2 regions of the Synechococcus sp. H55.10 genome follow, and region 1 is predicted to be linked to the other one. Evidence: riboswitches for the same ligand, from Rfam matches in the RefSeq annotation. Region 1 holds a riboswitch; the other holds the start of a gene.
The links. Region 1 has a riboswitch for cobalamin ahead of NW858_RS03575 (TonB-dependent receptor plug domain-containing protein). Riboswitches for the same ligand answer to the same signal wherever they lie in the genome.

Region 1 (3,512 bases):
TCACCCCCTTTTTGATGGGGCGCTCTGCCCAGGGCAGGATCCCATCGGGCTTTGTCAAATACAGCTCCGCCGTTTGCAAGATTGGCTCCACGTCTTTTGGATCGAGATCGCCAAAGACATAGGTCATCTTTCGGGGGGCTGCCAGCGCAACCACACAAGCGTGGCTGCAGCCGCTCATACAGGCAACTGGCTTCAGTTGCAGTTGGGGATTGAGCCTTTGGGATTGCAAGGCAGCTAGGAGCATTTCTCCCTTGCTGATCCCTTCTTTTTGGCCGTTGACCCAGCGAGATCCACAGGTGGTGCAAACCCAAAGGCAATGTTTAGACTCAGCTTGAGCCAAAGTTGTCGATGGAGAAATAGAGGGAAAGTTGGTCGCGCTCACCATAGAGTTGTATCCAAACTCCACTGTAAAGCAGACAATTCCACCAGGACAGCTTGTTCTAGATAGTTGGCCAAAAATAGCCCGAGAGGATGCTAAAATTGCCCCCGCAAGTTCATCCTCAGCGTGCGGCCAACGCCGGGATAGCCGGGGAAAACTTCATACTGCTCATCCAGCAGGTTGTCGATCCCCAACTCTAGGCTCAGGGCCTCAGTCAACGGGATCCCTCCCCGCAAAGCCACGGTGGTATAGCCTGGCAGGGATTCCGTATTGGAGTTGTTGGTAAAAAAGCTCCCAATGTGATGGACCAAGATCGAGCCGTACCCGCCCTGCTCATAGCGATAGGTTAGGCCTAGGTTGAAGCTATCGGCTCCCACAAAGGCTAGCTGTTTGCCAACTGTGGCCGGGTTAAGTGCAGCGCGGATGATGGGATCATTGAGGGTGTAGTTGGCAAAAAGCGTCCAGTTTTCCCCCAAACGCAAATCCAAAGCCGCTTCCAGGCCGGTGTATTCGACCAGCCCAATATTCTCATAGGTTCCCTGGCGCGGCCCCAGGCTGACAAAGGTGATGCCATCGCGGATGCGGTTGTGGGCAAACGTTAGCCGCAGCAGGCCAAAATCTCCCAGGCTCTGATCCAAGCCAACGTCAAAGCTCTCCCCTCGCTCTGGGCGGAGATTGGGGTTGCCATCCACTTCAAAAAAGCCTCGCAGCCGAAAGAATAATTCCGAGATCAAGGGGGTGCGAAAGCTGCTGGCGTAGTTGGCTCTCAAGGTGGTGCCTTCCGCCACTGTCCAGCGGATCCCCACAGCCGGCGAGGTGGCCGAGCTATTGGCCAAACTGCTGAAGTCCTGGCGCATGCCCAGATCAAGGTGGAAGTTGGGATCCGGGCTGTAATCCAGGCGGGCAAACAGGGCGCCCTGGTTAACCGTATCGTCGTAGTTGATATTGGCAGAACCGTTGGCAAAGGAAAAAGTTGTATTGCGAGCTGAGATGGAGCGATAATCTACCCCCAAAGCTCCCTCTAGGTTTTCGCCGGCTTGCCAAGCATACTGCAGCTGGGATCCCCAGCCATTGCGCAGGATGACGTCGCGGGATCCCTGGCTTTGCGGAGCACTGAAACGGTAGTTGAGATCGTCAAAAAAGACTCTTGCCTGCAGGGATCCTGTTGCCTGAGTCCACAGCCAACTGAGATCCAGCAGCAGATCGTTGGTGTTTTGCTCTGCATCGGGAGAGGGAAATTCCACACTGCCGGGCACACGAAAGGCTTTATTGAGGTAGAGGGCGTTGGCTGTTAGGACTTGGTCTTTGGCCAGTTGCCAGGTAAGCTTGGCCTGCAAGTTGTGGTACTCCACCGCCGAGTTTTCCCGCTTGCCTGACTTGCCCAGCCGCTCAATTGCAAAGGGAAAGTCGTTGTTACTTTTCAGACGGCGATAGCTGAGCACCCAGCCCAGATCCTGGGCTTGGCCCCGACTTTGGATCCCTTGCTCATTGAGGCCGTAGCTGCCGACCGCCGCTTCCAGCACCGTCTCCGTTTCTGGCTGTGGCTCCACCGTAACGATGTTGATCACGCCGCCAACAGCATCCGAGCCATACAGAGTAGAGCCGCCGCCGGGAGAGACTTCAATTCGCTCGACAATATCTGTGGTGAGTTGAGAGAGGTCAACCCCCCCAAAGAAGCCCAGATCGTTGAGGGGGCGGCCGTCCAAGAGCACCAACACCTGCGCCGTTCGCGCCCCTCGCATGAATTGAGAGCTAAGAGCTCCCAACTGAGTTCCCGCTGTGCCATCGCTGAGGATCCCAGGCAGATAGCGCAGGGCTTCTTGCACCGTCCTTGCCCCTTGCTCGCGCATCTGCTGGCGGGTGATGACATAGACTGGGCGCGAAGAGTCCCGCAGCAAGCCAGGGCGGCGAAACGGTGTGGTGACGGGTTGATTGAAAATCTCGGCACTAAGACTGGTGTCCAAGACCGCTTGCGCCCAGGCTGGGATCCCCAAACTCCAGCTCCCCAGCCCAAGGCTGAGACATACAACAATTACTTTCATCCGCTTTCTCCTGCTTCCGTGCGACGCGGAAGAGCTAAGCTGTGAGCCAAAGCCGCAGGCGGGCATCCTGACTGAGGGCCTTAGCCCATCACAGTTGCGGCACAGCGCCGGATTTGCACCGGACTTTCCCCATTGCTTGCCCTGGCTGATCCCCAGAGCAACCCGACGGCACGGCTTTCTCCGCAGTCCTTTTGGAAAAAGCCGTGCTAGGCATCATACATTCCCTGCTGGGGAGTTCCTATCCTGCCGGGGGGGATCCCTGGGCAGTAATATCAACGGAAGATCATCTCCGCCACTGCGTCAAAGCCGGCGTCCAACAGGCGATCCAGGACTGACTGGGCCTGGCTGCGGCTGTCGTAGAGGCCGGCCTGCAGCATCGTCCTGCCGTTGAACACGGTCTCCACCGCTTCGGGGACGAGCTGCCGCAGCCGCTGCAAGTCGTCGCTGCCCTTGGGGGTCACCAAGACGCGAAACTGGGTTGCCGCTCGCGTCAGCGGGACGGAGTCCTTGTCGGCAGCCTGAGCAGGAGGAGCTGGGGCCGAGCTTGAGGGTGCAGAGGAGGAGGTAGGAGGGTTTTCTCTGGCTTGGCGGCGGGCCGGCGGCGGCAGCAGGGTGGTGATGTCGGTAAGGGGAGCTGCAGAGGCCTGGCGGACAGGGGCGGCAGGAGCCGGCTCAACCGGCTGGGCAGGCGTGGTAGAGCCATCGGGGGTGAAGGGGACGGCAACAAACTCCTGGGGTTGCGTGCTTGACGGCTGGCTGGGGCCGCTGGGCAAAACACGCCCCCCCGAGCCCGCTGCAGGAGGGGGAAGGGGGGCCGTCGATTGCGGCACCGCCACCACCGGTAGGTTTGTGGAAGTTTCGGCTGGCTTGGCCGCCGCCGGCTGGGGATCCCGGCTGGGAGCCGGGGGAGCGCTGGGCAGCGTCAAGCCACCGGCAACAATGGGTGGTGGGGCGCTGCTGGGCAGAGCAGCAACCGTGGTTTGGCCCGCTAGATCCAGCTCCCCTTTGGTTTTGCCCGCCAGTTGGTTGCCGTTGGCGTTGAGGCGCAGGCCGCGGGTGGCGTTGTGGATGTCGTACTGGCCGTTGCCCTC
Region 2 (3,512 bases), on a different contig from region 1:
GCGGCTTCTTCATCCTGAATCAGGGAGTGAACCGCCACATCTGTACGTCCGGCAAAGAGGGCCCGCCGGGCTTGAATCCGCGAGTGATCTTCAGCGTGGACGGCGATAACAAAATTGGGATCCGTCTCGGCAAAGATCCGCTCTAATGCCGCTTGGTCATCCACCAGCAAGGGGCCATGCATGGATCCCATGAAGATCTTGATGCCGCAAGCCCCTTGCACTGTTTGCAGCTCTTTAAGGTTATCGGCGGTGGCTCCGATGAAAAAGCCGTAGTTGACCACGCACTTGCTGGCGGCCCGGGCCAACTTGTCATCCAGCGTTGCCTGGTCGATCGTCAGCGGATCCGTATTGGGCATCTCCAGAAAGCTGGTTACCCCACCGCGAGCGCAGGCCCAGGATCCCGTCTGTAGGTCTTCTTTGTGCTCCCGGCCCGGCTCGCGAAAGTGAACCTGGGGGTCGATCACCCCCGGCATGAGGGTATGGCCCTCCGCGTCGATAACCCTAGCCACCCTTTCTGCCGAGAGATTCTGGCCGATTTGGGCAATGCGCCCCTCCCGCACCAGCACATCTCCCAGCCAGGGATCCCCTTCCGGCACCAATAGCTCCGCATTGCGGATCAGCAGACTGTCAGACAAAGCGCCCCCGAGACAACGCTAATTTCCCAGCCAAAATATTCAGAATACTTTATCAAAATACCTTGGAAGACTGGCCGCCAATCCGGCACCTCACTTCCGACTCAGCGCTGGCGCGACAGCGCAAAAGGGCCTTGACTTGACATCCTCTCCACGGCTGCGGCTTGCTTCCAGGCAAAGGTCTAGATGGCTCTTTCTGGTAATCTAAGTTGGGGGTTTAAGATCGGTAGGTGTTGCCCAGCATCCCTTGCTCCATTCTCTCTTTGTCTGGGGCTGTAGCTCAGATGGATAGAGCAAGCGCCTCCTAAGCGCTAGGTCGGCGGTTCAAATCCGCCCAGTCCCGTCTAAGTGAGTAGCTACTAGCTCCTCCAAGCTGGTGGTAGGATGTAGTCTACTGCCGGTTCTGACGGGGATCAGCCGTCAGAGGCAACGGGGAAAGTGCAGTGAGAATCTGCCGCTGTCCCGCAGCTGTGAGCCGGTTTTGGATCGGGGATCCCTAGTTGTTGTTGCAAAAGCCCTTGACGACGCAAGCCAGCCCCTCCAAAACTGAGCAAGTCAGAATGCCCGCCGGCGGTTTTTCCCCAGTTCACCATATCTGCGAGGTACAGATATGCTTCCCATTTTGACGTTGGCCCGTTCCCGTCCCGAAGTTTTTTCATCGGCCTGCTTACGGATTTTCGACGCTCTTGGATCGTAGGCACTAAGTCAAAAGCGCGGACAAGAGAGCTAAGCAGTTGGCTCAGGGGCAGCTAACTCTTGGAGGACGTTTTCTTGCTTTGGTTGCGCAAAAGAGTCCTCTAAGCACCCTCCTGTGCCGAGTGGGCCAGCCGATAGGTTGAGGAACGCCTTGACAGCTCCAGCAGGTTTCCTGGCCTAGAGAAAACCTTCCGCCGGGATCCCACCGATAGGCATGTCGGCGGCCATTTCTTGCTGCCTAGGTTGGATGACAACCGGCTGTACAAAGCCAACTGGCGGCAACCTCAATTACCGAATTCAGTTCAGGAGACAGTACCTTATGGCCATCGAAACCCAAACCCTCGGCTATGCCCGCATGGGCAAGCGCCGCGAGCTGAAGAAAGCGCTGGAAGCCTTTTGGAGCGGCACCCTGGAGGCGGAGGCCTTGTCAGCAACGCTCCAGGAGCTGGAGGCACAGGTCTGGGGGGTACAGCTTCAGGCTGGCATCGACCACATTGCAGTAGGAGATCAAACCCTCTACGACCATGTTTTGGACTGGGCCACCTGGCTGGGGCTGATTCCCTCCCGGTTTCAGAGCTTATCAGGCCTGGAGCGCTACTTTGCCATGGCGCGGGGACGGGAGGGCCTGCCCGCCTTGGAAATGACCAAGTGGTTCGACACCAACTACCACTACCTGGTGCCGGAAATTGAGGCCGACGCGATCCCTCAGGCCCATTTCGATGACTTCCTGGCCACAGTGCGGCGGGCGCAAGGGATCCTAGGAAACCGCACCAGCCCCGTCCTCCTCAGTCCGGTTACCCTTCTTGCTCTAAGCCAGCGCTCTGGCAAGTTGCGGGGAGATCTGGAGAAGCTGCTTCCTCTCTACGAGGAGCTGCTGCAGGAGCTGCAGCGACTGGGAATCCGGGAAGTGCAAGTCCATGAGCCCATCTTGGTGACGAGCGAAGGCGACAGTCTCCGGGAAGCGGTGGAGCAGACCTACCGCCGGCTGGCTCGGTTGGGGATCCCTGTCCACTTGGTTACCTACTTTGACGACTTGGGGGAGACTTACCCCTGGGTGGTGGAGCTGCCGCTAGCCGGCCTCAGCCTCGACTTCACCCGCGGCCACAACCTGGAACTGGTCAGAGCCCACGGCTTCCCCGCCGATAAGATCCTAGGGGCGGGGGTAGTGGACGGGCGCAACGTCTGGCAGATCCAGCCCAAGGCCGTTCTGGCCACTCTGCAAGAGCTGCAAGCCCTAGCCCCCAACCTGCGGGTGCAGCCTTCTTGCTCGCTCCAGTTTGTGCCCCACGACGCTGCTCTGGAAACCCACCTGCCAGAGCCTTTGCGCAATGTTCTCAGCTTTGCCGAGCAGAAGCTGGCCGAAGTGGTTCTGCTCGCTCGCACCCTCAACGGCGAAGACACCGCTGCCCAGCAGAACAAGCTGGAACAGCAGTGGCAGGCCTTCCAGGACTTCAATCCCCCCAACCTTGCGGTGCGCCAGGCCTTGGCCAACCTGACGGCGCAGGACTTCCAGCGCTCCCTTCCCTACGAGCAGCGTATAGGCCGGCAGGCCAAGCTGCCACCGCTGCCCACTACCACCATCGGTTCTTTTCCCCAAACCCCCGAAGTCCGGCAGTGGCGGGTCAAGTACAAAAAGGGCGAGATCTCCCAGGCCGAATACGAGGCCGCTATCGACGCCGAAATTGCCAGGTGCATCCGCATTCAAGAAGAAATTGGCCTGGATGTGCTGGTGCATGGCGAGTTCGAGCGCACCGACATGGTGGAATACTTTGCCCAGCAACTGCAGGGCTTTGCCTTTACCGAGCACGGCTGGGTGCAGAGCTATGGCAGCCGCTGCGTGCGTCCCCCCATTCTCTACGGCGATGTGTCTCGCCCTTGCCCCATGACGGTGCGGGAGTTTAAGGTGGCCCAATCTCTAACCCAAAAGCCGGTTAAGGGGATGCTCACCGGGCCGGTAACCATGCTCAACTGGTCCTTCCCCCGCGTCGACCTTTCCCGACGCGAGCAAGCCTTGCAAATTGCCTTGGCCCTGCGGGCAGAGGTGGCCGACTTAGAAGCTGCCGGAGCCGTAATGGTACAGGTGGACGAGCCAGCGCTGCGGGAGGGTCTACCCTTGAAAAAAGAGCGCTGGCCGGAGTACTTAAGCTGGGCGGTGGAGGCCTTCCGACTGGCTACCGCTGGCGC

Region 2: linked by a shared signal. The riboswitch ahead of metE (5-methyltetrahydropteroyltriglutamate--homocysteine S-methyltransferase) and the one ahead of NW858_RS03575 (TonB-dependent receptor plug domain-containing protein) in region 1 are both predicted to bind cobalamin.

What each region holds. Positions count from the first base shown of each region.
Region 1 is NZ_JANSJJ010000040.1:67,290-70,801, reverse strand. It holds gene NW858_RS03580 (DUF1636 domain-containing protein) at 1-385, opposite strand, end outside; gene NW858_RS03575 (TonB-dependent receptor plug domain-containing protein) at 475-2,421, opposite strand; cobalamin riboswitch at 2,461-2,602, opposite strand; gene NW858_RS03570 (DUF1565 domain-containing protein) at 2,694-3,512, opposite strand, start outside.
Region 2 is NZ_JANSJJ010000155.1:75,197-78,708, reverse strand. It holds gene NW858_RS09950 (dihydroorotase) at 1-635, opposite strand, end outside; tRNA gene NW858_RS09945 (tRNA-Arg) at 902-975, shown strand; cobalamin riboswitch at 1,014-1,219, shown strand; gene metE (5-methyltetrahydropteroyltriglutamate--homocysteine S-methyltransferase) at 1,648-3,512, shown strand, end outside.